Linked DNA regions of Streptomyces clavuligerus. The protein of the gene in region 1 interacts with the protein of each later gene in a pairwise test. Links are inferred from orthologs where the notes say so. Each region holds a gene or a part of one and is shown on either strand. Other genes may lie near its edges. The genes, in order: CRV15_RS15210 and dnaE.

What was found.
Region 2: the proteins of CRV15_RS15210 (region 1) and dnaE interact in binary tests that used the Escherichia coli proteins (3 or more experiments, as listed by UniProt). The link is inferred for Streptomyces clavuligerus from one-to-one orthologs.

What each region holds. Positions count from the first base shown.
Region 1 is NZ_CP027858.1:3,623,253-3,637,948, forward strand. The notes cover bases 711-3,659. They hold CRV15_RS15210 (pyridoxal phosphate-dependent aminotransferase), read right to left. Parts: upstream 2,812-3,659; coding sequence 1,609-2,811; downstream 711-1,608. Other genes in these bases: CRV15_RS15205 (hypothetical protein), read right to left, coding at 711-1,474; CRV15_RS15215 (hypothetical protein), read left to right, coding at 3,071-3,346. In the rest of the region: more of CRV15_RS15205, read right to left, coding at 56-710; CRV15_RS15220 (DUF2617 family protein), read left to right, coding at 3,764-4,312; CRV15_RS15225 (polyamine aminopropyltransferase), read left to right, coding at 4,626-6,239; CRV15_RS15230 (SRPBCC family protein), read left to right, coding at 6,317-7,528; CRV15_RS15235 (aldose epimerase family protein), read left to right, coding at 7,564-8,358; pyrE (orotate phosphoribosyltransferase), read left to right, coding at 8,525-9,073; fbaA (class II fructose-bisphosphate aldolase), read left to right, coding at 9,354-10,376; CRV15_RS15250 (MFS transporter), read left to right, coding at 10,689-12,164; CRV15_RS15255 (DUF3151 domain-containing protein), read left to right, coding at 12,179-12,592; CRV15_RS15260 (tryptophan 2,3-dioxygenase), read left to right, coding at 12,893-13,720; CRV15_RS15265 (kynureninase), read left to right, coding at 13,713-14,696. UniProt on the Escherichia coli protein: Shows aminotransferase activity with methionine and histidine as substrates, and to a lesser extent also with phenylalanine.
Region 2 is NZ_CP027858.1:5,203,546-5,219,377, reverse strand. The notes cover bases 3,897-7,981. They hold dnaE (DNA polymerase III subunit alpha), read right to left. Parts: upstream 7,637-7,981; coding sequence 4,097-7,636; downstream 3,897-4,096. Other genes in these bases: CRV15_RS36015 (hypothetical protein), read left to right, coding at 3,897-3,940. Also shown: CRV15_RS21980 (hypothetical protein), read right to left, coding at 1-166; CRV15_RS21975 (ABC transporter permease), read right to left, coding at 201-1,037; CRV15_RS21970 (ABC transporter ATP-binding protein), read right to left, coding at 1,034-2,008; CRV15_RS21965 (NYN domain-containing protein), read right to left, coding at 2,102-3,334; more of CRV15_RS36015, read left to right, coding at 3,764-3,896; CRV15_RS21955 (DUF2252 domain-containing protein), read left to right, coding at 7,988-9,346; CRV15_RS21950 (hypothetical protein), read left to right, coding at 9,507-10,184; CRV15_RS21945 (DsbA family protein), read left to right, coding at 10,338-11,153; CRV15_RS21940 (alkaline phosphatase D family protein), read left to right, coding at 11,255-12,937; CRV15_RS21935 (dienelactone hydrolase family protein), read right to left, coding at 12,978-13,553; CRV15_RS21930 (mechanosensitive ion channel family protein), read left to right, coding at 13,576-14,673; CRV15_RS21925 (SDR family NAD(P)-dependent oxidoreductase), read right to left, coding at 14,724-15,476; CRV15_RS21920 (Na+/H+ antiporter), read right to left, coding at 15,631-15,832. UniProt on the Escherichia coli protein: DNA polymerase III is a complex, multichain enzyme responsible for most of the replicative synthesis in bacteria. This DNA polymerase also exhibits 3' to 5' exonuclease activity. The alpha chain is the DNA polymerase catalytic subunit.

The DNA.
Region 1 (14,696 bases):
CGTGCGTGCGGCCCCGCGAAGCGCCGACGGCTCCGCGCGGTCACAGGGCGATCGGTCACAGGGCGATCGGGGACAGGGTCAGCAGATAGGTCCCATAGGCGAACGACAGCGCCGCCAGGGCGGCCGTCACCACCGCCGCGGGCCCGGGGCGGGCCCGTGCCAGGGCCTTCGCCGCGGGCAGCAGCAGCGGGAAGGCGGGCAGCAGAAAACGCGGCTTGGACTCGAAGAAGCCCGAGCCGCCGACGGTGATCAGCACCAGCACCGCCGTGAAGACCAGCAGCGGCAGCGGCGGCCGGTCCAGGACGAGCAGCGCGAACAGCACCACGCCCGCCGCCACCAGCGTCAGCGTCACCGCCAGCGGGAGCGGCGCGGGCCGCAGCACGATGTCCCGCACCACCCGCAGCGACCCCTCGCCGAAGTCGAACGTCGACGTCCAGCGGCGCTGCACGGCGAAGTAGCCGCCGAGCGGATCGCCCTCGCGCACCCCCACGTACAGCACATACGCGCACCAGCCGACGGGTGCGAGGGCCGCGCCCGCCGCGGGGCGCCAGCCGACGCGTTCCCCGTCGCGGAGGGCGCGGAACCCATGGAGCGCGGCGGTGGCGACGACCGCGGCGGCCACCGCGACCCCGTTGGGCCGCGCGGCCCCGGCACAGAGGGAGAGGGCACCGGCCCACAGCCAGTACCCGCTGATCAGCGCGTACAGCGACCAGGCGGCGAAGGCGCAGAGCAGGGGCTCCGTATACGCCATGGTCAGCACGATCGAGTGCGGCAGCAGCCCCCACAGCAGCACCAGCGCGGTCGCGGTCCGCCGTCCGTGGAGCCGGTTGCCGACGGCGAACACCCCCCAGGCGGCCACCGCTGCGGCGGTCCAGGAGATCAGCAGCCCGGCGGTGCCGCCGGTGACGGGGAGGACCGAGGTGACGGCGCGGACCAGCCCCGGGTAGAGCGGGAAGAAGGCCAGATCGCTCTGGACGGCGCCGTCGGGCCAGGTCAGGGTGCGGCCGTAGCCGTGCTCGGCGATCAGCAGATACCAGTCGGAGTCCCAGGACCGCGCCAGGACCCGGCGGGGCGGACGGTCGATGTGCCGGGCCCAGCCCGCCATCACCAGCAGCCCGGTCAGCCGGGCGGCGGCGAACAGCCCCAGCGCGGGGGCCGCCCGCCGGAGCGCGGCGCGCCAGGGGGCCGCCGCCCCGGCCCGCCGCTCCCCGCGCGCCAGGGGACCGGGGCGGTGTCCCGTACCCGCGGGGACGTCCGCCGACGTGTCATCCGCCAACGGGGTGTCCGTCGACGCGTCATCCGCCGACGGGCTGTCCGTCGACGGGGCATCCGTCGCCGCGTTGTCCGCCGACGGGCTGTCCGCCGCCGGGGCATCCGTCGCCGCGTTGTCCGCCGACGGGCTGTCCGCCGCCGGGTCGTCCGCTGTCGTGTCGTCGAAGGTCTCTGCGGACAGGGAACACCTCCGGGCGCGCACGGGTCGTCAAGGAGACTTTCCGTTCCGCTGCCGCCGCGCGCGAGCGCTGCGGCCACGACACGGCCGGTTGCGTGCCCGTTGCCACCCGGTCGGCTGACAGCGGGCCGCGTGACGGCGGGTCCCGTCGCCCGGGCTCAGCCCCGCAGTGTGGACAGTCTGCGGATGGCTTCCTCCACCACCTCGGTCCGCTTGCAGAACGCGAAGCGGACGAAGGGCGCGCCCTGTTCGCGGTGGTCGTAGAAGACCGCGTTGGGGATCGCGACGACCCCGCACCGCTTCGGCAGCGCACGGCAGAAGGCGAAGCCGTCCTCCTCGCCCAGCGGCCGGATGTCGGTGGTGACGAAGTAGGTCCCGGCGGGGCGGTGGACCGTGAAACCGGCGTCCGCGAGCCCGGCGCAGAGCAGATCCCGCTTGGCCCGCAGCTCCTCGCGCAGCCCCGCGAAGTACGCGTCCGGCAGCCGCAGCCCCTCGGCCGCCGCGTACTGGAGGGGCCCCGCCGCCACATAGGTGAGGAACTGCTTGGCCGAGCGGACCGCCGTGACCAGCTCCGGGCTGCCCGTCGCCCAGCCGATCTTCCAGCCGGTGTACGCGAGGGTCTTCCCGGCGCTGCTGATGGTGACGGTCCGCTCCCGCATCCCCGGGAAGGAGACGAGCGGGATGTGCTCCCCCTCGAACACCAGATGCTCGTACACCTCGTCCGTGACCACCAGCAGATCCCGCTCGACGGCGAGTTCGGCGACGGCGGCCAGCTCGGCGCGGGTCAGCACGGTGCCGGTGGGGTTGTGCGGGGTGTTGATCAGCAGCAGCCGGGTGCGCTCGGTGACGGCGTCCCGCAGTTCGTCGAGGTCGAGACGGTACGCGCCGTCCCGGGGGCGCAGGGTCACCGGCACCCGTCGGCCGCCCGCCATCGCGATGCACGCGGCGTACGAGTCGTAGAACGGCTCCAGCGCGACGACCTCGTCGCCCGGTTCCACCAGGGCCAGCAGCGCCGCCGCGATGGCTTCCGTGGCGCCCGCCGTGACGAGGACCTCGGTGTCGGGGTCCACGGCCAGCCCGTGGAAGCGCCGCTGGTGCTCGGAGATCGCGTTCCGGAGCTCGGGGACCCCGGGGCCGGGCGGGTACTGGTTGCCCCGGCCGTCGCGCAGCGCCCGCACGGCCGCCTCGCGGACCTCCTCGGGGCCGTCGGTGTCGGGGAAGCCCTGTCCCAGGTTGATGGCTCCGGTCGCGGTCGCCAGCGCGGACATCTCCGCGAAGATCGTGGTGCCGAACTCCGCCAGCCGGCGGTTCAGCAGTGGTCGTGTCCGCGGCAGCGGTCCGGGCCCATCCATGGTCACCATGGCGCCATCCTCGGGGGAAGCTCTGGACTTCCTCAAGTCCGCTTTGGCCGCGGAGTGTCCGGGGCATTCTCCTTCCACCAGGACGAGGAAGCCCTGACAAGCGCTGATGGACACCGATAGGCGGGGATCAGCAGCGGCAGGCGGGGGCAGGCAGGGAGAATCGTCCAGGAATCGACAGAGACAGACAGGCACACAGAAGCAAGTCACGCGACGGCGCGGGGATCTCGCTTCGGGGGAAGAGAAAGATGGTGGGAGCGATATGACAGGTTTCGTGGTTCTGGTGCTCCTCCTGGCGCCCGCAGTGGTGATCGCGGGGGTCGTGGGCGTCGTGGCGCATCGGCGCGGCCAGGTCTCCCCGCTCTATCGGCACGGCCAGGTCCCCCCGCGCTATCGGCGCGCGTCCGCGGGTGGCGGAGGCTCGCACTCCAGCGGCTCGGTCTGGGTGGGGGACGGCGGTTCCTGCGACACGTCGTCGAGTTCGTCGGGCTCGTCCTGCGGTGGCGGCGGCGGTGGCGGATGCGGCGGAGGCAGCTGACACGGGGCAGCGGCCTTCTCGCCCTCGGCCGGTTTCCGGCCGGGTCGAAGCAGGGGCGCCCGGCGGGTTTCCGCCGGGCGCCCCTGTCATGTTCCGGGCGGTGGTGGGGAAGTCCTCTGCCGTGAGCGCGGGGCGCCCGGGGCGCCTTGTCCCGGATGTCCGGGGTGCGGTGAAGCATGTGGTTGAACAGTTGAACCGTAAGTCCCCTAGGGGATGGAAACCCCTTCAAGTTGGGTAAAAACACTGCGAGCCCCGCGTACTTCATGATTCAGTCGCTGACGGAACCTGTTGGAACCACCCAGCCGTCGGGCCTGCTCACGGCCTCGATCAGGCGGTCCCCCCACTTTGTGAACTCCCGCTCAGGGGGCGCCTCAGGTTCACGTATCCACCGCCGACGCGTGTTTGCGGAGCCGACCCATGCTCACGACTCTCAGTACCGCCTACACCGATACCCGTGCCGACGATCTCGCCTGGGCACTCGGACGGGAGCCGCTTCCCGCCCTGGCCGTTCTCGACCTGGAGCTCTCCGGAGCGAAACTCCAGCTCAGGCTGCTCGGTGCCTCGCACCAAGTCCTGCTCGAATCCAAACGGAGCACCTGTTCCGAAACCGTCGCCTGCATGCCCGGCAGCAGCACCCCGCTGCCGCTGGGCGTGGCCAAGCGCGTCGGCGACTGGGAGTACGAGTTCGCCGCGCGCGTCGAGACCCTCTCCAAGGGCTCGTTCGCGGGGCGCGCGCAGGAACTCCTCGCGCTGGTCGCCGACCACCCGCACTCGCTGGCCGGGACCTTCCCCGGCTCCCCGCTCGCCTTCACCGCGATGATGGCGCAGCGGGAGGAGGGCCAGGTGCGGTGGCGTACCTGGCACTCCTATCCACAGGAGGGGCGGCTGGTCGTCACCCGTACCCGGGTGGGTGCCATCACCCCGAGACCGCGAGCGCGGCGCCCGCCGCAGCACGCCGTGCTGTAGGGGCGCGGCGCGCGGGGTGTGCGCCCGGGATGTCCGGGGCGCGGTGCCGGGTCCGGAGCAGGGGCCGGACCCGGCACCGCGCTTTTCTCGTGTGTGCCTCCGGCGTGCGGGCGCGCGCCGCGCCCCCCGCGCCGTGTCCGCCGTGGTGCGTGCCCCGTCCCCGCGCCGTGTGCCCCGTTTTCCGCGCCCGGATCGCACGCGGGGCCCGGACCGCGCTCCGGCGGGAGGACGCCGCGCCCGGCTCGCCCGGCGCAGGGCAGGTGCACACGTGTGGGTGACAAACCGCTTCTGTATCGTGACGTAGCGTTACTGCATGATCGACCGGACGCAGCAACTGGCACCGCCCCCCCAGGCCGCGCCGCTGCGGGTGCGCCCGGCGGCCGGACGCAGTCTGGTGCTGCTGGTCGTCTTCGTCTGCGCGGCCTGCGGTCTGGTGTACGAGCTGGAACTCGTCGCCCTCGCCTCGTATCTCATCGGCGACTCCGTCACCCAGGCGTCGGTGGTTCTCTCGGTGATGGTCTTCGCCATGGGCGTCGGATCGCTCCTGGCCAAACGGCTGCGCTGCCGGGCCGCCGTCGGCTTCGGGCTGCTGGAGCTGTCCCTCGCGCTCATCGGCGGCTGCTCCGCCCTGGTGCTCTACGCCTCCTTCGCCTGGGGCGGCGGGTCCCGGCTGGTACTGGTCTCCTTCTCGCTCATCATCGGCGTCCTCATCGGCGCGGAGCTGCCCCTGCTGATGTCCCTGATCCAGCGCGTCTCCCGGCGCGACCGCGATGTCGAGGGCACCGTCGCCGATCTGTTCGCCGTCGACTACGTGGGCGCGCTCGTCGGCGGGCTCGCCTTCCCCTTTCTGCTGCTGCCCTGGCTCGGCCGGCTCACCAGCGGACTGCTGACCGGCGCGGTCAACGCGGTCGTGGGCGGGCTGCTCGTGCTCTGTCTCTTCCGCCACGACCTGACCCGGCGGTCCCGCCTCTGGCTGCTGGTCGCCAATGCCGCCGTCCTCGCCGTGCTCGGCACCGCGACCGTCCTGGTCGACGACTTCGAACGGGCGGCGCGCCGCGCGGTCTACGGCGACCGGGTCCGTGTCGCCCTGGAGACCGACGTCCAGGAGGTCGTCCTCACCGGCGGCCCCGGCGGTCCGCTGGATCTCTTCCTCGACGGCAGGCTCTGGGTCAGCGAAGGGGACGAGCGCCGCTATCACGAGGCCCTGGTGCACCCGGCCATGCGGGGCCCGCACACCCGGGTGCTGATCATCGGCGGCGGCGACGGGCTCGCCGCGCGCGAGGTGCTGCGCTACCGGGGCGCCGCCTCGGTCACCGTCGCCGAACTGGACCCCGTGGTGGTCCGGCTGGCCCGTACCGACCCCGCGCTCACCGCCCTCAACCGGCACGCCTACCGCGACCCCCGGGTCCGCGTGGTCACCGGGGACGCCTTCGGCTGGCTGCGCTCCGCCCGTTCCGAACCCGTGTGGGACGTGGTGATCGTGGACCTGCCCGAGCCGGGCACCACCCGCAGCGCGAAGTTCTACTCGCAGGAGTTCTACGGGCTGTTGGGCGGCGCGCTCGCCGACGGCGGGCGGCTCGTCGTCCACGCCGGTCCCTCTGGCACCCGGCCGCGTACCTACTGGACCGTCGAGGCCACCCTGCGGGCCGCCGGGTTCCGCGCCACCGCCTACCGCGCGGACGGCGGGCTCTCCCGGCTCGCCGCGGGCCCCGAACGGGAGGGGCGCGCCACGATGACGGCCCCGTGCGACTGGGGTTTCCTGCTCGCGGCCCATGCGTCGGCGCCCCGGCTCGGCCTGGACTCCGGGGCTCCGCCGCTGACGTCGCTCACCCCCGGCCGACTGGCGGCCGACGCCCGGGAGACCGCGCTCACCCGGGTGCCCGCGCTCGCGCCCTCCACCCTGGTCCATCCGCGTTACGAGAACTGATCCGGCGCGGCGGTTCCCGGCCCGGGCGCGGACCGGAGCGCAGACGCGCCCGGGGCCCCTGGGTAGGCTCGGACCCCATGGACCATCAGGTATTCGTTCCGGCCCCGGCGGAGGCCGTCCGCCGGGTGCTCCGCGACCCGGCCCGGCTCGCCCGCTGCGTCCAGGGATTCCAGCAGGACACCCAGGCGACCGGGGCCACCGGGGACACCTCGGGCCCGCTCTCCGGGAGGCTGCGCGTCCGCGCCGGGCGGCACACCATCACCTACCGGGGCGCGCTCACGACGGCGGCGGACGAGGAGGGTTTCACCTTCCGGGGGGAGGGCACGGAGGTGCGGGGCCAGGGCTCCGTGGCCGTGGCGTTGACGATCCGTCCGACGGCGGTGGACGGTGGGACGAACCTCGGCATCAACGGTTCCGCGACGGTGGGGGGACGGCTGGCGGACCTGGCGCCCGAACTCCGGGCCCAGACCGCGCACCGGCTGCTCGACCGCTTCGGCGAGCGGCTGGCGGACGTGGCGCTGGAGCCCTCCGGCCCCGTCGGCGGACCCCCGTGCGACACCCCGTCGCCGACCGGCGCCGGGCCGGACGACACCTTCGCCCACGGCCGGGAGGAACCTCACACGATGGACGGAAACCCCCACGCCAACCGCCCTGACGAGAACGACGACGAGAACGAGAACGAGAACGAGAACGGCAACGGGAACGGCAGCGACGACGGCAGCGGGAGCGGGAACGAGGAGAACGGGAGCGGGGCCGGGAGCGAGGACGACGGCCGTATGGACGGCGAGGCCGCCCGGGGAGGTCGCGGCGGGGCAGAGGAAGACAGCCCCGTCAGCCCCGGCGCGGACCCCGAGGACGCTGCGGACGCCGGGAGCACCGGGGACACCGGAGGCGGCCGGGAAGCCGCCGCGTCGACACCGGACGCCGACGCCGACGCTTCGCGGGACGGCCGCTCCTCGGACGACGACCGCGTCTTCGACGCCCTGCGGGACCTCTCCGGCACCGGGGAGCTGCGCGACCTCGGAGACCTCGGTGACCTCGGCGGTCTTGACGATCTGCCCGCCCTGGGCGACGAGCCCCCCGTCGAGGCCGCCCATGCCCGCCGCACCATGATCGGCCGCAGCGCCGAGGAGGTCGACCACGCCCCGCCGCGCGGCCGTTACGCCCCCGTCCCCGCGCCCGACGAGGGCCGCCGGGGTCTGCCGCTGCACTGGATCGCGCCCGCCGCCGCCGCGCTGGCGATCGCCTCCGTCGTCGTCGGCCGGGCGCTGCGCCGCCGCCGCACATGAGGCCGCCGCCCCGGGGTGCCAGTAGGGTCCGAAGGGTGAACAGCAGCGAAGAGAACGTCCGGCTGACCGCCGGCGATGTGGAGTTGACCGTCGCCCCGCGCCACGGCTGCCGTATCGAGAGCCTGGCCATCGGCGGCACCGAACTCCTCCGCCAGGGTGAGCGGTACGGCTGCTTCCCGATGGCCCCCTGGTGCGGCCGGATCGAGAACGGTGTCTTCCGCGACGGTGCCGACCGCTATCAGATGCCGCTCAACGCGGCGCCGCACGCCATCCACGGCACCGTCCGGGACCAGCCCTGGCGCACCGCCCGGCACACGGCCACCGAGGCGGCCTTCACCTGCGAGCTGGCCGAGCCCTGGCCGTACCCCGGCCGGGCCACCCAGGTGGTGGAGCTGGGGGAGGACTCGCTGACGCTCCGGATGGGCATCGAGGCGACGGAGAACTCCTTCCCCGCACAGGCGGGCTGGCACCCCTGGTTCCGGCGCGTCCTCGGCGACAGCGAGGTACGGATCGACTTCGACCCCGCCTGGCAGGAGGAGCGCGGCGGGGACCATCTGCCGACCGGCCGCCGGATCGATCCGCTGCCCGGCCCCTGGGACGACTGCTTCGGCATGCCCGACGGGGTGCGAGTGACGCTCACCTGGCCCGGACGGCTGGAGCTGACCGTGACCGGCCGTACCGAGTGGGTGGTGATCTACGACGAGCAGCCGGAGGCGGTCTGCGTGGAGCCCCAGTCGGGTCCGCCCAACGGCCTCAACACCCTCCCCCGGCTCGTCACCCCGATCGACCCGCTGGAGATCGAGACCACCTGGACCTGGCGCCGCCTCTGAGCACCGCGCCCGCCGCACCCCTGCACGGGCGGGGCCCCGCCGCGCCCCTGTCCCGGTGCGGCCCCGCTGTGCACCGGGCCTCCGCGCCGGGGCGGCCACCGGCCGTCACGGGCGCCCACCCGGCGCCCGGGCCGGGAGGGTGTCCGAAGCGCCTAAGCTCATGGGCATGAGTGATGTACGTGCCGATCTGCTCCAGCAGATCAAGGACAAGGCCGTGGTGCACGGCAAGGTGACCCTCTCCTCGGGTCTGGAAGCCGACTACTACGTCGACCTCCGCCGGATCACGCTGGACGGGGCCGCCGCGCCGCTGGTGGGCCAGGTCATGTCCGATCTGACCGCCGACCTGGACTTCGACTGCGTCGGCGGGCTCACTCTGGGCGCGGACCCGGTGGCCACCTCGATCCTGCACGCCGCCGCCGCGCGCGGACGCCAGGTGGACGCGTTCGTCGTCCGCAAGGCGGCCAAGGCCCACGGCATGCAGCGCCGGGTCGAAGGGCCGGACATCACGGGCCGCCGCTGCCTGGTCGTCGAGGACACCTCCACGACCGGTGGCTCCCCGCTGACCGCCGTCGAGGCCGTGCGCGAGGCGGGCGGCGAGGTCGTCGCCGTCGCCACGATCGTGGACCGTGCCACCGGCGCCGGAGAGAAGATCAGCCAGACGGCCGGGGTGCCCTACCTCTACGCGTACTCGCTGGACGAGCTCGGCCTGTCCTGAGTCTCCTGCCTCCGGGGGCCTTCCGGGCCCCCTGTGCCCCGGGCGGAGCAGCGGCCCGGGGTGCCATCCCCCCGCCGAGCTGGCAGCTACCCCCTCTGACCTGCGACAACGACAAAAACTCGATTGTTTCACGTGAAACGGGAGTTCCACCGCACGGAGTATCGGGCCGGGCCGGGTGGAGCGTCCGGACCTGTCTGGAAAGATAGGGGCTGACGATGACGTCGCCCCCCAGGTCAGGGCCAGCTCATTTCGCTTACCCCGCACATCACAAGGAGCGGACATGCCCATCGCAACCCCTGAGGTCTACAACGAGATGCTGGACCGGGCGAAGGCAGGAAAGTTTGCCTACCCGGCCATCAATGTGACCTCGTCGCAGACCCTTCACGCCGCGCTGCGCGGCTTCGCGGAGGCCGAGAGCGACGGCATCGTCCAGATCTCCACCGGTGGTGCGGAGTTCCTGGGCGGCCAGCACAACAAGGACATGGTCACGGGCGCCGTTGCCCTGGCCGAGTTCGCGCACATCGTCGCCGCGAAGTACGACGTCACCATCGCGCTCCACACCGACCACTGCCCCAAGGACAAGCTCGACAGCTATGTCCGCCCGCTGCTGGCGGTCTCCGCCGAGCGCGTCGCCCGGGGCGAGAACCCGCTCTTCCAGTCCCACATGTGGGACGGCTCGGCCGAGACCCTGAGCGACAACCTCGCCATCGGTCAGGAGCTGCTGGCCCAGGCCGCCGCCGCCAAGATCATCCTTGAGGTCGAGATCACCCCGACCGGCGGCGAGGAGGACGGTGTCACGCACGAGATCAACGACGAGCTGTACACCACCGTCGACGACGCGCTGCGCACCGCCGAGGCGCTGGGCCTGGGCGAGAAGGGCCGCTACCTGCTGGCCGCCTCCTTCGGCAACGTCCACGGCGTCTACAAGCCGGGCAATGTCGTCCTCCGTCCCGAGCTGCTCAAGGACCTCCAGCAGGGCGTGAGCGAGCGCTACGGCAAGGCCGACCCGTTCGACTTCGTCTTCCACGGCGGCTCCGGCTCCACGGCCGAGGAGATCGCTGTCGCGCTGGAGAACGGCGTCGTGAAGATGAACCTCGACACCGACACCCAGTACGCCTTCACCCGTCCCGTCGCCGGGCACATGTTCGCCAACTACGACGGCGTGCTGAAGATCGACGGCGAGGTCGGCGACAAGAAGACCTACGACCCCCGGACCTGGGGCAAGCTCGCCGAGGCGGGCATGGCCACCCGGGTCGCCGAGGCGTGCGCCACGCTGCGCTCGGCCGGTAACAAGATCAAGTAAGCGGTACGCCCGGCCCGTCGGCGCCACCCGTGGTGGACCGGCGGGCCCGGTCATGGGCGGCCCGGTGCCCCTCCTGTCCCAGGGGGAGCGCCGGGCCGTTGTCCTGTCACCGGGCCGTCGTCCTGTCATCGGGGCCGTCCTCCGATGCCGCCGGGCCGTCGCCCTGTGCCGCCGGGCCGTGCGGGCCCGGTCCCCGTCGCTCCGTCCCGTCGTGCGGTTCCGGTCCCCGTCGTGCGGCCCCCGTCGTGCGGGCCCGGTCCCTGTCGTGCGGTTCCGGTCGTGCGGGCCCGGTGGCGCTGCGATGATCCGGGTATGGCTGACCGCCCGGGAGAGATCCGACTGTCCACGGCCACCGGCCGCTGGGTGACGTTCACCACCGTCCTCGGCTCCAGCATGGCCCTGCTGGACTCGACCGTCGTCAATGTCGCCCTGCCCCGCATCGGGAAGAGCCTCGACGCCGATCTGGCGGTCCTCCAGTGGACGGTCAACGCCTACATGCTGGCGCTCGCCGGGCTGATCCTGCTCGGCGGGGCGCTCGGCGACCGCTACGGACGGCGCCGGATCTTCGTCCTGGGTGTGGTCTGGTTCGCCCTGGGCTCCCTGCTCTGCGGGTTCGCGCCCACCGGTGAGCTGCTGGTGCTCGCCCGCGCCTTCCAGGGCGTCGGCGGCGCCCTGCTCACGCCCGGCTCGCTCGCCCTGATCCAGGCCAGCTTCCACCCGGACGACCGGGCCCGCGCCGTGGGCCTGTGGTCCGGCTTCGGCGGCGTCGGCGCGGCGATCGGCCCCTTCGTCGGCGGCTGGCTGGTCGACGGGCCCGGCTGGCGCTGGGTCTTCCTGCTCAATGTGCCGCTGGCCGCGATCTGTGTCCCGATCGCGCTCCGCCATGTGCCCGAGTCCCGTGACCCACAGGCCCACCAGGGCCGCTTCGACGTCCTGGGCGCGGCCCTCGGCGCGGCGGCGCTCACCCTGGTGACCTATGCCCTGATCGGCTCCGCCTGGTGGGCCGGGGCGGCCGGAGTGGTGGTCGGCGCCCTCTTCATCGCCGTCGAACGCCGCAGGCCCGACCCCATGCTGCCGCTGTCGATCTTCCGCTCGCGGCTCTTCACCGCCGTGAACCTGGTGACGTTCTGTGTGTACGCGGCGTTCGGCGGCTTCTTCTTCCTGGTGGCGCTCCAGCTCCAGGTGGTCTCCGGCTACTCCGCGCTGGAGGCGGGCCTCGCGCTGCTGCCCACGACCCTGCTGATGCTGTTCTTCTCCGCCCGCTCCGGTGAGCTGGCCCAGAAGACGGGCCCCCGGCTGCCGCTCACCGCCGGGCCGCTGATCTGCGCCGTCGGCATGCTGCTGATGCTGCGCGTCGGCGAGCACGCCTCCTACATGACGGACGTGCTGCCCGCGATCCTGGTGATGGGCCTCGGCATGGTGACCCTGGTGGCCCCGCTGACCGCCACCGTCCTGGCCTCGGTGGACACCGCCCGCGCCGGTATCGCCAGCGGGGTCAACAACGCCGCCGCCCGCGCGGCGGGCCTGCTGGCGGTCGCGGCGCTGCCGCTGCTCACCGGGATGGGCCCCGAGGCGTACCGCTCCGCGACCGCCTTCGACGAGTCCTTCCGCCGGGCCATGCCCTGGTGCGCCGCCATCCTGGTGCTGGGGGCGCTGATCGCCTTCGCGACCGTCCGCCGCCCCGCCCCCACCTGCGTCCACCCGGAGTGCCGCTACAACTGCGGGGTGGGCGCGCCGCCGCTGGAGACGGGGGAGGCGGACGCCGACGACGGCAGGGCGGAGCGGTGAGGGAGACTGGGGCCATGGTCATCCACGAGAACCTGCTGGGGGGACCGCCCCCCACCCATCTGCCCGACGAGCCCGAGCCGCGTGAGCTGCTGGAGTCCGGGGCGACCCCCGCCGAGGTCGCCGCCAAGTACCCCACGTCCTCGCTCGCCTGGGCGCTCCTCGCCGACGACGCCTTCGGGCGCGGCAGCGTGGTGGAGTCGTACGCGTACGCCCGTACCGGCTACCACCGCGGTCTGGACGCGCTGCGGCGCAGCGGCTGGAAGGGCCACGGCCCGGTGCCCTGGGAGCACGCGCCCAACCGGGGTTTCCTGCGGGCGCTGCACGCGCTGGCGCGGGCCGCGGGCGAGATCGGTGAGCAGCAGGAGTACGAGCGCTGCACGACCTTCCTGCGCGACTCCTCCGCGACGGCCGCCGACACCCTGGGCTGACCCCTGGGCCGACCGCCGGCTGCCGACCGCCGGCCGTCGGCACCCGCGCTGACCGGCGCACCCGGCGCCCAGCGGCGCGGGACGGCGCGCTCCGGCGCGCCCGATGGCGGAACGTGTCGAACCGACCGGTGAACCAAGCAGGTCAGGGGCCCGTGCCTTACCCGAATACGCCCCACGCGCGCCGCGCGTGACAAGCGTGGAGGGTGGCGCGGGCCCCGGCTTATGATGCCGATGGGGACCGGGGCTCCCACCACCAACAGGAAGGGGCGGACCGCTACCCGGAACGTCGAGGAGACAGCGATGTCACATGACGCCGACGCGACCCCGCATCTCGATTTCGCGGGCACCACTCCGTACGAGGACTATGTCCAGGCGGATGTGCTGACCCACCTGCAAAAACCCCGGTCCGACGACCCGGGCGAAATGGTCTTCCTCGTCACCACCCAGGTGATGGAGCTGTGGTTCACCGTCATCGTCCACGAGTGGGAGACCGCGAGCCGGGCCCTGGACGAGGGCCGTGTCCCCGTGGCGCTGGACGCGCTGAAGCGTTCCGTGCGGGAGCTGGAGGCGCTGAACGCCTCGTGGCGACCGCTGGGGCAGCTCACCCCCGCGCAGTTCAACGCGTACCGGGGCGCTCTCGGTGAGGGCTCCGGCTTCCAGTCGGCGATGTACCGGCGGATGGAGTTCCTGCTCGGCGAGAAGTCCGCGTCCATGCTCGTCCCGCACCGGGGTGCGCCGCGTGTCCACGCGGAGCTGGAGAAGGCGCTCCAGCAGCCGAGCCTCTACGACGCGGTGCTGCGGCTGCTCGCCCGGCGCGGCTTCCCGGTGCCCGCGGAGGTCCTGGAACGGAATTTGGCGCGGCGGTACGAACCCAGCGCGGCGGTCGAGGCGGTCTGGACGGAGATCTACCGGGACCCGGAGAACCACGCCGAACCGGCCCGGCTCGGCGAGGCGTTGACCGATGTCGCCGAGTTGGTGTGGCGCTGGCGCAACGACCATCTGGTGGCGACCCGCCGTGCCATGGGCGCGAAGGTCGGCACCGGTGGCTCCGCCGGGGTGGCCTGGCTGGAGAAGCGGGCCCGCAACCATGTCTTTCCCGAGCTGTGGACGGCGCGCAGCCATGTCTGAGACCCATGCCGCGACCATGCCTGAGACCCACGAGTTCCAAGAGATCCATGAGATCCACGAGACCGGTAAGGCCCCTGTGACTCCCCAGCACACCGCGTCCACCACCCCCGGACTCCCCTCCCGCCGCGCCGCCGCGCTGGACGGAGCGGATCGACTGGCCCCGCTGCGCGGGCTGTTCGCCCTGGACGGGACCGTCTATCTCGACGGGAACTCGCTGGGCGCGCTGCCCGCGCACGTCCCCGGCCGGATCGCCGATGTCGTCACCCGGCAGTGGGGCGGGCTGAGGATTCGCTCCTGGACCGAGAGCGGCTGGTGGACCGCGCCCGAGCGGATCGGCGACCGGATCGCCCCGCTGGTCGGCGCGGCCCCGGGGCAGATCGTGGTCGGCGACTCCACCAGCGTGAACGTGTTCAAGGCGGTGGTCGGCGCGGTCCGGCTCGCCGGTACGGACACCTCCCGGGAGACCCCCGGTACCGATGCGCCGGGTACGGGGGGAGGGGCCCGTACCGAGGTGCTCGTGGACGCGAGCACCTTCCCCACCGACGGCTATATCGCGGCGTCGGCGGCCCGGCTGACGGGCTGCCGGATCGTCCCCGTCGACCCCGCCGACGTGCCCTCGGCCCTCGGGCCGACGACGGCGGCCGTGCTGCTCAACCATGTCGACTTCCGCAGCGGCCGCCTGCACGACCTGCCCGCGCTCACCGAGGCGATCCACCGGGCGGGCGCGCTCGCGGTCTGGGACCTCTGCCACAGCGCGGGCGCGCTCCCCGTGGGGCTCGACGCGCACGGCGTGGACCTCGCCGTCGGCTGTACGTACAAGTACCTCAACGGCGGCCCCGGCTCGCCCGCGTTCCTGTATGTCGCCGAGCGCCACCAGGCGGCCTTCGACTCCCCGCTGCCCGGCTGGAATTCGCACCGCGACCCCTTCGCCATGGACAGCGGCTACGCCCCGGCGGACGGCCCGCTGAAGGGCCGG
Region 2 (15,832 bases), 1.6 Mb from region 1 along the record:
GCCACAGCAGCCCCAGCGCCACCCCCGTGACCGTCACGGCCAGCAGCACCAGGACCCCCTCGCGCACCTCCGTGGCGCGGTCCGGGGCCGCGGCGGACCCGTCGTCCTCGGGCGGCGGGGCCTGCCAGGGGTCGTCGTTCGGCGGCGGCGAAAGCGGTACGGTCACCCGGACATCGTGCCAGGCGGGCGCGGGCCACGCCTCATCGGACCGCCGCGCGCCGATACGCCCAGGTGGCCGCCGCGAGCGAGACCAGGCCGACGGCCGCGCAGACGGTGAGATCGAGCGCGACGGACGCCCAGTCGGGCCGGGCGCCGAAGGTCTCGGCGAGGGCCTCGACCCCGTAGGTGGACGGCAGCAGATCACGCGCGTACGCGATCGGCTCCGGCATCCGGGCCTCCGGGAGGACACCGAGCAGCAGCGCCGCCGACATCCCGAGCTGTCCGAGCAGGGTGGCGAGTTCCTGGCGGGGCGCGAGCAGCCCGAGGGCCGCGCCGAGCCCCGCGAGCGCCGCCCCGGCGAGCGGGATCACCGCCACCAGGACCCAGAGATGGGTGAGCGGCAGGGAGAAGAGCACGCTGCCCGCGACCGCCGTGACGACGGTACCGGGCACGGTGAAGGAGGCGTAGGCGCCCGCCGCGCCGAGGACCACCGCGGCGGGCGGCACCGGCAGGGTGGCGTAGTGGTCGAGACCGCCGCTCGCCCGGAGCTGTCCGAAGTACTGGGCGAGGAGGTTGAGCGCGACGAAGGCGACGACCAGCACGGAGGAGCCCGCGACCACGGCCCGGGCCTCGTCCCCGCCGTCGACGACGCCCCGCATCAGGACCATGATCCCGACCGATTGGAAGGTCGCCACGAAGAGCAGCGGAATCCGGGCGACCCGGGCGCGGGAGAGCTGGGCGCGGTAGACGGCGCCGAGCGCGGGCAGCAGCCGCGCCCGGGGGGCGAGCGGCGCGGCGGCGCGGGCCTCCGCGCCCCGGGCCCCGGTCCCCTCGCTCAGCGTCCGGTCGGACACCACCTCAGCGGGCACGATGCTCACGCCTTGACCAGCCCCTTCATCGCGTTCCCCCCGAGCGCCAAGTACACGTCCTCCAGGCTGGGCGTCGCCAGCGTGAAGTCGTCGAGCGCGGCGAACGCCGCGCCCCCCGTCACCGCGGCGACGGCCGCGCGCGCCTCGTCCGGCGCGAGTCTGAGCACCCAGCGGCGCCCGGACTCCTGTGCCGATCCGCGCAGCGCGGCCACCTCGGGCACCTCCAGCGGCGCCCGTTCGCGCCACACCAGTTCCACGCGTACCTCGCCCGCGATCCGTTCCTTCAGCCCGCCGGGGGTGTCGCAGGCGATCACCCGGCCCCGTTCCAGGACCGCGACCCGGTCGAGCACCGTCTCGGCCTCGATCACATTGTGGGTGACGAGGACGACGGTGGTGCCGTGTTCGGCGCGGCGGCGGTCGACCGCCGCCCAGACGGCACGCCGGGCCACCGGGTCCATACCGGTGGTGGGTTCGTCCAGGACGAGCAGCGGACGCCGCCCGACCAGGGTGGCGGCGAAGCAGGCGAGCCGCCGCTGACCGCCGGAGAGCTTCTTGAGCGGCCGTCCGGCCAGTTCGTCGAGGCCGAGTTCGCCGAGGACGCCGTCCCGCTCGGCACGGGCGTCCCGGGTGGTGAGCCCGCGCAGCCGTCCGGTGGTCTCGGCGGCCAGTGCGACGGTCAGCTCGTCGAGGGCGGTGGACTCCTGGCCGAGGTAGCCGATGAGCCGCGCCGCCCGCTCGGGGTGGCGCACAAGGTCGTGGCCCAGCACCTCGACACTGCCCGCGTCGGGCCGCATCAGACCGGTGAGCTGGCGGACGAGCGTGGACTTCCCGGCGCCGTTCGGGCCGAGGAGACCGAAGATCTCACCGCCCCGGACCTCCAGGCTGACCCCGTCCGTCGCCCGTACCTCGGGCGTCGCCGGGACTCCCCGGCGTGCGCGCGCGGCAGGGTAGGTCTTGACCAGCCGCCGCACCACACACACCGTACTCACGAGGTACGAGAGTACGGGGTCCTCCGCGCCGCTCCCCGTCGGGGGCGTGCTCACTTCGTGGCGCGGGCCGTGGCGGCGGTGGGCTCACTCCCCCGCGGAGGTGTGGTCGCCGGCGGTGCGGACGTCGATCTCGCGCCAGAAACCGGCCCGGATGGCATAGCGGTCGTGCTCGTCGATCTGGTCGTCCTTGTGGGCGAGGAGGCCGAAGCGCGCGGCGTAGCGGAGCAGTTCCCCGTCGATCCGGTGCGGAATCCGGGGGTACATGACGGAGAGTTTCTGTACATGTCCGGCTTCGGGCAGCCGTTCCATCCAGCGGCGGGCGAACACCTGGCCGACCTCGAAGGGGTCGCCGCCGACGGTGGTGATGTCCTCCTCCCGGTCGGCCCAGCGCTGCTCGGCGCTGGTGAGCTGGGCGAGGGTGGGCAGGGAGGCGCTCTCCGGCGGTTCGCCGGGCGCCCCGCCCCCGGGGCGTTCGATCCAGCCCTTGTCGGACGACCAGCGCAGGGTCGCGGTCGCCGGGTGCTGCGGGGGCTGGCTGCCGGGGGCGCGCAGTCCCGCCAGGTCCTTGGGGGTGGGGACGCCCTTGGACGCGGGGGGCGCGGTCGCCGTGGTGCTCCCGGCGACGGGCCGGGAGCCGTTGCGGGCGGTCTCGGGGGCCGATGCGGGGGCCGCGGTCGCGGCGGCGAGGGCCGCCTCGGGCAGTGGGGCGGAGAGGATGGCGGCGATCTCCGGCCGGGGCACCGGCTGCGGGGCGCAGACGCCGGTCAGCTCCTTGGCGCGGACGGCGGTGGTGATCCAGGCGCGGTCCAGCACCCGGCGCTCATCGGCCTCGGCGACCAGGTCCTCGGACTGGTTGTAGTCGCCGTCGGCGGCCTGGACGGCCCACAGATGCACGGCGACGCCGTGTTCCTTGGCGGACATCAGTCCGGGCAGCAGATCGCCGTCGCCGGTCACCAGCACCACGTCCGAGCAGGCCCGGTTGCGCGCCAGCTCGGTCAGCTCGGCGTGCATGGCGGCGTCGACGCCCTTCTGCGCCCAGCGGCCGTCGCTGCGGGTCAGGGCGCCGAGCCGGACGGTGACCCGGGGCATCACCCGCAGCCGCCGGTGCTCCGGCTGGGGCACCCGGTCGGGCGCGCCGTCGAACCAGTAGATGCGCAGCAGGGGCCGTTCCGTGTCCCGTTCGGCGAGTTCTCTCAGGCCCTGGATGAGGGCGGTGTGGTCGACGGTGATCCGGGAACGCGCGGGTTCCCCGGCCAGCAGGCTCGCGGCGGCGCCGAGCAGATAACCGGCGTCCACCAGCACAACGCAGCGGTCCACACGCTCCACCCTCTTTCCGGTACTCGGGTATCAGAGGTCTTCGGGACTGAAACATCAAGGAAATCTTGAAGATCTTGAAAATTACGTGAATAGATCTTGAAAGACGGTTTGCCCACCGGCTTGTCCGCCGGCCGCCCACCGGTCGATCGCTGTGGCTCTGGAGGGGTCGGGAAGGAGTGCGGGCCGGATGTCCCGGACGAGAGCACGGCCCGCGGGTATCCCTCCGGACCGGGGATTGTTCCGGGTTTTCCTTGAGTCTGCCCGACGGTCCAGTGGTTAACGGCCGGAACTCGATCATCGGCGTGGCGGAAGCCGCCCGTTCGACAGCAAGGGCCCTTTACCCAGGGCAATGATCCAAAATGCGGCCTATCGTCCCATATGTGAGTCTGGTCGCGGCCGCAGCCCCGCGACCCCCTCTGGAGGCATCCCATGGCCAAGAACAAGAACCGCAAGGGCACCCATCAGCAGCGCGCCGCGGCGGCGGAGCGCTCGAAGGAGGAATCCCGTTCCACCGCCTTCGAGGAGCGGGCCCAGCCGCAGTCGCAGGCCCAGGGCAGCCCGGCCGACGTCGCCCGCAAGCACCAGCGGCGTTTTGGCCACAACTGACGATCACCGCTGACGAACGACGAAGACGGGGAGGGGGCGCGTCCACGGTCGTGGACGCGCCCCCTCCCCGTCGGTCGGCCGCTCCCCGTGCGGTACGGGGACGGCCTCCCCCGCGGCGCGGGGACCGGGCCTCCCCCGCGGCGCGGGGACCGCCGGTCAGCCGGCCAGGCAGGCCGGGCCGAGCAGCACCTTCAGATCGCCGTAGAGCGCCGGGTCCGCCTGCACCCGGTGCCGGTCCAGCCGGAGCACGGTCGTCGTGCGCGGCCCCTGGAGCTTGATCCGCACCTCGGTGTTGCCCCGGTGGTGGCTGAGGATCTCCCCCAGCCTGGTGACCATCGGCGGGGTCACCTTCACGGTGGGAATGGTGACGACCACGGGCGCGTTGGTCCCGGCCGAGGAGAGGTCGGGGACCATCAGCTCCATCGCGACCAGCCGCGGTACGTCCTCGCGCTTGTCCAGCCGCCCCTTGACGAAGACCACCGTGTCCTCGACGAGCTGGGTGGAGACGAGCTGATAGGTAGCGGGGAAGAACATGCACTCGATGGAGCCCGCCAGGTCCTCCACGGTGGCGATGGCCCACGCGTTGCCCTGCTTGGTCATCTTGCGCTGGAGCCCGGAGATGATGCCGCCGATGGTCACCACCGCGCCGTCCGCGTGCTCACCCCCGGTGAGCTGGGAGATCGACGCGTCCGACTTGTCGGACAGCACATGCTCGATGCCGAAGAGCGGATGGTCGGACACATAGAGCCCGAGCATCTCCCGCTCCTGGGCCAGCAGATAGGACTTCTCCCACTCGACGTCGGAGAACTCCACGTCCAGCCCGAAGCCGGGCTCGTCGGCGCTGTCGTCGCCCATGCCGCCGAAGAGGTCGAACTGTCCCTCGGCCTCCTTGCGCTTGACCGCGACCACGTTGTCGATCATCGGCTCATGGTGGGCGACGAGGCCCTTGCGGGTGTGGCCCAGCTCGTCGAAGGCCCCGGCCTTGATCAGCGATTCGACGGTCCGCTTGTTGCAGACGACGACCTCGACCTTGTCCAGGAAGTCGGGGAACGATGAGTACTTCCCCTTGGACTTGCGGCAGCGGATGATCGACTCCACCACATTGGTGCCGACGTTCCGGACGGCCGAGAGGCCGAAGAGAATGACGTCGTCACCCTGGGCGGCGAAGTTCGACTGCGATTCATTGACATTCGGCGGGAGCACCTTGATGCCCATGCGACGGCATTCGTTCAGATAGACCGCCGACTTGTCCTTGTCGTCCTTGACCGAGGTCAGAAGGGCCGCCATGTATTCGGCCGGGTGATTCGCCTTGAGATAGGCGGTCCAGTAGGTGACCAGGCCGTACGCGGAGGAGTGCGCCTTGTTGAAGGCGTATCCGGCGAAGGGCACCAGGACGTCCCAGAGCGCCTGGACGGCCTCGTCGGAATAGCCGTTCTTCCGGGCGCCCGCCTGGAAGATCGTGAAGTTCTTCGCCAGCTCCTCGGGCTTCTTCTTGCCCATGACGCGGCGGAGGATGTCGGCCTCGCCCAGGCTGTACCCGGCGATGATCTGGGCGGCCTTCTGCACCTGCTCCTGGTAGACGATCAGGCCGTAGGTGACGTCCAGGACCTCCTTGAGCGGCTCCTCCAGCTCCGGGTGGATCGGGGTGATCTCCTGCTGCTTGTTCTTGCGCAGCGCGTAGTTCGTATGGGAGTTCATTCCCATCGGGCCCGGGCGGTACAGGGCCGACACGGCGGAGATGTCCTCGAAGTTGTCGGGCTTCATCAGCCGCAGCAGCGAGCGCATCGGACCGCCGTCGAACTGGAAGACACCGAGGGTGTCGCCCCGGCACAGCAGCTCATAGGTGGTGGGGTCGTCCAGCGGGATGGAGAGCATCTCCAGCTCGATGCCCTTGTTCGCCTTCACCATCTTGACGGCGTCGTCCATGATGGTGAGGTTCCGCAGGCCCAGGAAGTCCATCTTCAGCAGGCCGAGCGACTCACAGCTCGGATAGTCCCACTGGGTGATGGTGACGCCGTCGGAGTGCCGGACCCAGACCGGGGCGTGGTCGGTGATCGGCTCGCTGGACATGATCACGCCCGCGGCGTGCACACCCATCTGACGGACCAGGCCCTCGACGCCCCGGGCGGTGTCGATGACCTTCTTGACGTCCGGTTCGTTCTCGTACATGCCCCGGATCTCGCCCGCCTCGCTGTAGCGGGGGTGCGCGGGGTCGAGGATGCCGGAGAGCGGGATGCCCTTGCCGAGGACGTCCGCGGGCATGGCCTTGGTGAGCCGGTCGCCCATCGCGTAGGGGTAGCCCAGCACCCGGGCCGAGTCCTTGATCGCGTTCTTGGCCTTGATGGTGCCGTAGGTGCCGATCATGGCGACCTTGTCGGCGCCGTACTTCTCGGTCACATAGCGGATGACCTCCACGCGCCGACGCTCGTCGAAGTCGATGTCGACATCGGGCATGGAGATGCGCTCGGGGTTGAGGAACCGCTCGAAGATCAGACCGTGCTCGATCGGGTCGAGGTCGGTGATCCCCATCGCGTACGCGACGATCGAGCCCGCCGCGGAGCCGCGGCCGGGGCCGACCGCGATGCCGTTCTTCTTCGCCCACATGATGAAGTCGGCGACGACGAGGAAGTACCCCGGGAACCCCATCGAGACGATGACGTCCATCTCGTACTCGGCCTGCCGCTGGCGGTCCTCGGGGACGCCGCCCGGGTAGCGGCGGGCCATCCCGGTCCTGACCTCCTCCTGGAACCAGGTGACCTCGGTGAAGCCCGCCGGGATCTCGAACTTCGGCATGAGGTTCTTCGCCTCGAACATGCCGCTGGTGTCGATCTGCTCGGCGACCAGGAGGGTGTTGCGGCACCCCTCCTGCCAGGCGTCCGAGGAGTCGATGGCGTACATCTGGTCCGTGGACTTCAGGTAGTAGCCCGTGCCGTCGAAGCGGAAGCGGTCCGGGTCGGAGAGGTTCTTGCCGGTCTGGATGCACAGCAGGGCGTCGTGCGCCCCCGCCTCGTGGTCGAAGGTGTAGTGGGAGTCATTGGTGACCAGCGGGGGGATGTCCAGCTTCTTCCCGATCTCCAGCAGCCCGTCCCGGACCCGGCGCTCGATCTCGATGCCGTGGTCCATCAGCTCCAGGAAGTAGCGGCCCTTGCCGAAGATGTCCTGGTACTCGGAGGCCGCCTTCAGGGCCTCGTCGAACTGGCCGAGGCGCAGCCTGGTCTGGAGCTCGCCGGAGGGGCAGCCGGTGGAGGCGATCAGCCCCTCGGACCACTGGGCGATGGTCTCCTTGTCCATCCGGGGCCACTTCTGGAGCCAGCCCTCGGCATACGCGTCCGAGGAGAGGCGGAAGAGGTTGTGCAGACCCGTCCGGTTGGCCGCCCAGATCGTCTTGTGCGTATAACCACCGGAACCGGAGACATCGTCCCGTTTCTGATGCGGCTGCCCCCACTGGATCTTCCGCTTGTTCCGCCGGGACTCGGGGGCGACATACGCCTCGATGCCGATGATCGGGGTGATCCCCGCGCCCTTGGCCTGGTGGAAGAAGTCGTAGGCGCCGTGGAGATTGCCGTGGTCGGTCATCGCGATGTGCGACATGCCCATGTCTTTGCACGCGGAAAACATGTCCTTCAGCCGCGCCGCACCGTCCAGCAGTGAGTACTGCGTGTGCACATGCAGATGCGTAAAGGGCGGTTTGCTCACGGCGGGGGCCTCCAGAGGAACGGGCGACGGCAGGCGGCGGAGTGTCTGGGGGGACAGCGTGGAAGTCTACGACTTGGCTCGGACAGCCGTCGGCCCACCGGGGAAGCGGAGGGGGCCGCGGGGGATGGCCGTGCGGGCGCGCCGGGACCGGCCGCGCCCCGGGGCACTTCCGGGGCCCGCCGGGCGTTGGAGTGGCTGAGGCACGGCATCCGGCCGGGCCCGGCCGGCGGCGGACTCCCGTCCTCCTCCGGCCTGCTCCCCCACCGGCTCCCCTCGCCCTCTTCTCCCTGCCTTATCCAGACATTTCCCGTCACGATCCAGATATTTCCCTGCACCAGGAGGCACCCAGCGATGTCGGTACCGCACCCCGCCGAGATCACTCCCGAAGAGCGCGGCGAGCAGATCCTCGGTGAGTTCGACGCCGCTTTCGGTGCGCTCCTGGCCGCCGACCCGGACGCCTTCCGGGTCAAGTTCCGCAAGATGGCCTCCTCGGCGTTCGCGTTCTACCGGGGGGCCGCCTGCCTCTTCTACGCCGACCTGGAACGGGGTCACACGGCGCGCGGCGACGGCGCGATCGCCACCGGCCCCTATCTGGACGAGCGCACCAGCCGGGTGTGGATACACGGCGATCTCCACGCGGAGAACTTCGGCACGTACATGAATGCGAACGGCCGTCTGATCTTCAATGTGAACGACTTCGACGAGGCGTATGTGGGCCCCTTCACCTGGGACCTGAAGCGGCTGGCCGCCTCGCTGGCGCTGATCGGGCACTCCAAGGCGCTCAGCGACGGGCAGATCACCGAGCTGGTGCGGATCTGCGCCGCCGCCTACCGGGAGCGCATCCACACCCTCGCGGCCGGGGCGCAGGACGCGGAGGTGCCGCCGTTCACCCTGGACACCGCCGAGGGCCCGCTGCTCGAAGCGCTGCGGCACGCCCGCTCGCGCACCCGGTTCGCGCTGCTGGACTCGATGACCGAGATCCGCGAGGCCGAGCGGCGCTTCAGCTCCGGCGCGGGCTCCGTCGAGCTGGACGCCGCCGCGCGGTACAAGGTGCTCGCGGCCTTCGACGGCTATCTGGAGACCCTGCCCGAGTCCAGCCTCGCCCGCCCCGACTCCTACCGGGTGAAGGATGTCGTCGGCCGCCGCGGCATCGGGATCGGCTCCGCCGGCCTCCCCTCGTACAACATCCTCCTGGAGGGCACCAGCGACGCCCTGGAGAACGATGTCGTGATCTATATGAAGCAGGCGCAGACCCCGGCGGTCTCCCGCCATGTCGGCGACCGGGCGGTACGGGAGTACTTCCGGCACGAGGGCCACCGCACGGTGATCTCGCAGCGGGCGCTCCAGGACCACGCGGACCCCTGGCTGGGCTGGACCGAGCTGGACGGCGCGGGGCAGCTCGTGGCCGAGGTCTCCCCCTACGCGGTGGATCTGGACTGGGGCGATCTCGACGACCCCGGGCGGATCGCCGCCGTCGTCGCGGACCTGGGCCGGGCGGCGGCCACCATGCACGGCGCGGCGGACGACGGGAGCGGGCACTCGCTGGTGCCGTTCTCCACGGAACGGGCGATCGACGCGGCGATCGCGGCGGACGAGGAGGGCTTCGCGGGCCTGCTGGTGGACTTCGCGCACGACTACGGCGCCCGGGCCCGGGCCGATCACCAGATCTTCGTGGATCTCTTCCGCAACGGCCGGATACCGGGGCTGTGAGCGGCGCACCGGCCGCCGCGGGCCGCCGGGCGGGGGCCCCGGGGCCGGGCGCCGCGATGGCCTCGGCGATGTCCTCGGCGGTGGCCGGTGGCGGCCCCGGTGATGGCCCCGGCGGTGCCCTTAAGACTCCTCTCACCCGGACATGGCACACTCGCGGGTGATGGACGTATCGGGAGTTCGGCTCAGGACGGTGCGGGCGGCGGTCTTCACGGCACTGGTCGTGACGCTGTCCGCCGCCTCCCATGTGCTGCTCTCCCGGGCCCCGCTGCCGTGGACCGCCGTCGCCGGGGTCTCGGCGCTCGTCTTCGCGGTGGCCTGGGCCCTCGCGGGCCGGGAGCGCGGGTACTGGCGGATCGCGGGTCTGCTGATCCCGCTGGAGCTGGCGGCCGACACGATCTTCACCAGCGGCCAGGAGCTGTGCTACGGCCCCGGCGGCGGACCGGTCACCGGTGCGCTGCGGTCCCTCGGCTTCGACTCCCTGTGCGGCGGGGCCGCCGGGGCGCGGCTTCCCGGGGTGGGGACCGCCGGACAGGGCGCCGCCGGGCTGCTCGGGTCCTCCCACCCCGCGCTGCCCTGGCTGCTGCTGGCCGCCCATATCGGGGTCGGACTGCTTGCCTCCGCCTGGCTCTGGCACGGTGAGGCGGCGCTCGCCGGACTGCTGCGGGCGCTGGGCGCGCTCGCCTTCGGCCCGCTGCTGCTGGCGTTCGCGCTGGTGATCGGGGTGTTCCGGGCGCCGTCGGGGCTGTCGCGCGCGGCTGCCGCGCGCATCGTCCGGCGCGCCCGGCTGCTGGTGCACTCCGTCGGGCGGCGCGGCCCGCCCGTTCCCCTCTGCGGCTGACCCGGCCCGGCGCCCGGACCTCCCGGTCCGCCCGGTGCTCTGCCCGGTCCGGCCCGATGGCGGGGGCCTCTCCCCCCTCCCCCCTTCGCACGCCCTGACTTTCCCCTGACTTTCGTATCGCCCGATACGACGCATTTCTCGGAGTGAATCGGTATGAGCGCACGCAACAGCAAGGCCAACAAGGCTGCGGCCCGGGAGCGAATCCGCCAGCAGCAGGAGGCCCAGGCCAAGAAGGACCGCACCCGCCGTCAGCTGATCGTCGTCGGCTCGACCCTCGGCGGGCTCGCGCTGGTGGGCGGTATCGCCTTCGGGGTGAAGAAGGCCAGTGAGCCCAGCGCCTGGGACGCGGCCAAGAACGCCAAGTCCGTCACGGCCCCCGCGAACACCACCGGCACCAACGGCACCGAGCTGATCATCGGCAAGCCGGAGGCGAAGAAGACCCTGGAGCTGTACGAGGACTCCCGCTGCCCCTCCTGCGCCGTCTTCGAGCAGCAGGTGGGCAAGGTCCTGGAGAAGGACGTCGAGGACGGCAAGTACAAGATCAAGTACATCGGCGCCACCTTCATCGACAACCTCGACAACGGCGAGGGCTCCAAGAACGCGCTGAGCGCGCTGGGCGCGGCGGTCAACGTCAGCCCCGAGGCGTTCCTCGGCTTCAAGGCCGCCCTCTACTCCGCCGAGATGCATCCGAAGGAGAGCAAGGACTCGTTCGCCGAGGACTCCTACCTGCTGAAGGTCGCCGACAAGGTCCCGGCCCTGAAGGACAACGCCCAGTTCGAGAAGGACGTCAAGGAGGGCACCTTCGACGCCTGGGCGATGAAGATGTCGGCCACCTTCGAGAAGAGCGGGATCGAGGGCACCCCGTCGCTGCGCATGGACGGCAAGCTGGTCACCACCGAGGGCTCGAAGAACGCCCCGCAGACGCCGGAGCAGTTCCGGGCGGCGGTGGACAAGGCGCTCAAGGGCTGATCCGCCCGCCGGGCCTGCCGAGGGCTCCCGAGGGGAGGGAGGGTGACATCCGGTTCACCCTCCCTCCCCTTTCTGTTAACTCGTCAGTAATATGACGGGCCGTGACCAGTCGATTCCCCTCGATCCCCAGCCGCCGCGCGCTCGTCAGGGCCGCCGCCGCCACCGCCACCACGGCAGCCGCCCTGGCCGCCGCGCCCGCCGCCGCCTCCCCCGCGACCGACCCCGACCCCGGTGCCGGCTCCGGCTCCGCTTCAGGCTCTCCCGGCTTTCTGCACGGCGTCGCCTCCGGTGACCCCCTGCCCGACGGCATCCTGCTCTGGACCCGGGTGACCCCCGCACCGGAGGCGATACCCGGCTCGGGCCTCGGCCCCGACACCCCGGTGACCTGGGAGGTCGCCGAGGACTCCGGCTTCACCCGGATCGTCGCCCGGGGCGCCGTCACCGCCCGCGCCGCATCCGACCACACCGTCCGCGCCGATGTCCGGGGACTGCGCCCGCAGACCGCGTACCACTTCCGCTTCTCCTCGGGCGAGGCCGTCTCCCCCGTGGGCCGCACCCGCACCGCGCCCGCCGCGGACACCGCCGCCGACCGGCTCACCCTCGGCGTCGTCTCCTGCGCCAACTGGGAGTCCGGCCACTTCTCCGCCTACCGCCATCTCGCGGAGCGCACCGACCTCGACGCCGTGCTCCACCTCGGCGACTACATCTACGAGTACGGAACGGGCAGCTACCCCGGCCCCGACCGGGTGGTCCGCCCCCACTCCCCCGCGCACGAGATCGTCACCCTGGCCGACTACCGGCTGCGCCACGGCACCTACAAGACCGATCCGCAGCTCCAGACGATGCACGCCGCGCATCCGGTGATCGCGATCTGGGACGACCACGAGTTCGCCAACGACGCCTGGTCGGGCGGGGCCGAGAACCACACCCCGGCCACGGAGGGCGAGTACGCGGCCCGCGCGGCGGCGGCCCGGCAGGCGTACTTCGAGTGGATGCCGGTCCGCGCGGCCACCGAGGGCACCGTCTACCGGCGGCTGGGCTTCGGCTCCCTCGTCGATCTGCATCTGCTGGATCTGCGCAGCTTCCGCTCCCAGCAGTCGTCCATCGGCAACGGCGCCGTGGACGACCCGGAGCGCACCATCACCGGCCGCGCCCAGCTCGACTGGCTCAAGGGGCGGCTCAGCACCTCACAGGCGGCCTGGAAGCTGGTCGGCACCTCGGTGATGATCTCCCCGGTCGCCTTCGGGGCGCTGCCCGCGCATCTGCTGGCGCCGCTCGCGGAGCTGCTGGGGCTGCCCAAGGAGGGCATCGCGATCAGCGTCGACCAGTGGGACGGCTACACCGACGACCGCCGGGAGCTGCTCGCCCATCTGACCGGACAGTCCATCGGCAACACCGTCTTCCTCACCGGGGACATCCATATGGCCTGGGCGAACGACGTCCCGGTGCGGGCGGCCACCTATCCGCTGTCCCGTTCCGCCGCGACCGAGTTCGTCGTGTCCTCGGTGACCTCCGACAATCTGGACGATCTGCTGAAGGTGCCGCCGGGGACCGCGTCCACCGCCGCCGCGACCGCGATCCACGCGGCCAACCGCCATGTGCACTGGGTCGACATGGACGAGCACGGCTACGGCGTCCTCGACGTGACCGCCGAGCGGGCGCAGATGGACTACTACGTCGTCTCCGACCGGCGGGACCCGGCGGCGACCTCGCGCTGGGTTCGCTCGTACCGCACCCGCAGCGGCACCCAGCGGGTGGAGCGCGTCCACCAGCCGGTGCGCTGAGCCCGGACCGGGCCCGCAAGCCCGCGGTCCGTTCCGCGGGCTACCCCTCCAGCGACTCCAGGAAGCCGAGCGCGACCCGCCAGGTCCGCTCGGCGGCCTCCGCGTCATAGTCCGGAAGGTCCGGGTCGGTGTAGAGATGCCCCGCACCGGGGTAGCGGTGGATCTCCACATCCGCCCCGGCCCGGCCCATCCCCAGATACCAGGCCGTCAGCCAGTCGTGCGGCTCAAAGGCGTCCGGGTCGGCGACATGCAGTTGAACGGGCAGCTCGTCCACCGCCGTGTCGGGGGCGATGTCCGACGTGCCGTGCAGCAGAAGCAGCCCGCGGGCCTTCTCGTCGCCCAGCGCCAGATTCTGGGCCACGGCCGCGCCGAGCGAGAACCCCGCGTACACCAGCCCCCGGCCGGAGTGGGGCGCGGCGGCGGCGATGGCCCGCCTCAGCAGTTCGTCCATGCCGATCTCGTCCCGGCGGGCGCTCCCCTCCTCCACGGTGTCGAAGGTCGTTCCGTCGTACAGGTCGGGCGTCCACACCTCGTGACCCGCGGCCCGCAGCCGGTCGGCGGCGGCACTCACGGCGGGACGGAGCCCCTGGGCGGAATGGAAAAGCATGATGTGCATGCGGTCAGGTTACGTGCGGGACATGGAGAACGTGCTGCGCCCGCTGATCGTCATCGGTGGTTCGGCCGTCCTCACGCTCTGCGTGGGGTGGCTGGCCGATCTGCTGCTCCGCCGTGCCGACGCCCGGCACCCCGAGACCCCGCTGTGGGGGCTGCTGCGCCGCTGCCGCCTCCCGCTGCGGCTGGTGCTCGGCACCGCGCTACTGAGAACGGCCTGGCCACAGAGCCGGATCGGTGCCCTGGCGGACCACCGGGCCGGGGTGGACCGGCTGCTCTCCCTGGTCCTGATCGGCGCCTCGGCCTGGCTGGTCGTCACCATCGCCACCGCCGTCGTGGAATCGGTCTACGCCCGCTACGCAGCGGCCACCCGGGACCCCGCCCGGGTACGCCGGGTGCGGACCCAGATCACCCTGATCCGGCGGGTGGTCATAGCGGTGGTGGGGGTGGTGGCCCTCGCCGCGATGCTGCTGACCTTCCCGGCGATGAAGACGGTCGGCACCTCGATGCTGGCCTCGGCCGGTGTGCTCGGGATCGTCGCCGGTGTCGCCGCCCAGTCCACCCTCGGCAATCTCTTCGCCGGTCTCCAGATCGCCTTCGGGGACATGGTGCGGATCGGCGACACCGTGGTGGTGGACGGGGAGTGGGGCACGGTCGAGGAGATCACACTCACCTTTCTCGCCGTCCGGACCTGGGACGAGCGCCGGATCACCATGCCGGTCTCGTACTTCACCGGCAGGCCCTTCGAGAACTGGTCGCGCGGCGGGGCCCAGCTCACCGGGACGGTCCTGTTCCATCTGGACCACTCGGCCCCGGTCCCGGCGCTGCGGAAACGGGTGGGCGAGCTGGTACGGGAGTGCCCCGCGTGGGACGGCCGGGACTGGTCGCTGGCCGTCACGGACACCACGCCCAGCACCATCCAGGTACGGGCGGTGGTCACCGCGAAGGACGCCGACGATCTGTGGACGGTGCGGTGCGCGGTCCGGGAGGGGCTGATCGCCTGGGTGCACACGCACCATCCGTACGCCCTGCCGAAGATCGCGACGGGACCGGCGGCGGGGCCCGGCGGCCCGGTGCTCCCGGGCCCGCGCCGGTCTCCCGACGACCGGCCGCCGCGCGCCTGAGCCGCCCGGCGTGCGGCGTCCGGCGTGGGCGTCCGGCGTGCGGCGTCCGCTCAGTGGCCCCGTTCCGCTCCGCCGTTGACCTGGATCACCTGGGCGGTGATGTGCCCGGCCGCCGGGGAGGCCAGCCAGCGGAGGGTCTCGGCGACATCCCCCGGGCGGCCGATCCGCCCGGTCGCGGTCTCGGCGATCCGCTCCCGCAGCCGGTCCTCGGGGAACGGCTCCCCGCCGAAGAAGTCGGTCTCCTCGACCAGCCCCGGCGCCACCACGTTCACGGTCACCCCGCGCGGGCCCAGCTCCCGGGCGAGCCGGAAGGCGTACGGGTGGAGCGCGGCCTTCGCCGCCGCGTACCCGGCCCGGCTGCCGGTGCCCCGGTAGGCGGCGATGGAGCCGAGGAAGAGCACCCGGCCGCCGGGGGTGGCGAGCCGGTCCCGCAGCGCCTCGGTGAGCAGGACGGCGGTGAGCACGTTGAGCCGGAACGCGTGGGACCACTCCTCGGCGACGGCCGCCAGCGGCTCCGTGTGCTCCGCCGGGGGTTCCAGCTCCCCGCTGCCCCCGGCGCTGTGGACGAGGACGTCGACCGCGCCCTGATCGCGTCCGATGGTGTCGGCCACCCGGCGGACGTCCTCGGGGCGGCTCAGGTCCGCCGCGTACCAGGCGGCCCCCGGAATCCGCTCGGCGGCCCGCTCCAGCACCGTCCCCCGGCGGCCGAGCAGGACGACCCGGGCGCCGCTGTCCGCGAAGGCGTGCGCGGCGGCACGTCCGATACCGGTACCCCCGCCGCTGATCACCACGGTGCGTGCCATGGTCGCATCGTAGAGGCGGCGGGCGGGCCCTGACAGGGCGCACACGCGGGCCGCCCGGCGACATCGCGGATACGGCGGAAACGGACCGGGGCTGGCGAAAACGGACCGGGCGCAGACGAGTGGGACGGGCCGCCGAAGGACCGGGCGCGGGGGCTCAGCGCAGGCTGCGGACGTCGATCCGGCGCAGCACCCGGTCCACGATCTCGGGGTTCGTGCCCGGTTCGCTGCGGGCGGCCAGCACCTCGTGGCGGGCCGCCGACAGCATCTCCCGCTGGACCCGGCGGAAGATCCGCGCCCGTTCGGCCCGGTGGGAGTACCACTCGCGCCGCTCCTCGTCGACGATGTCCGGGCTGATC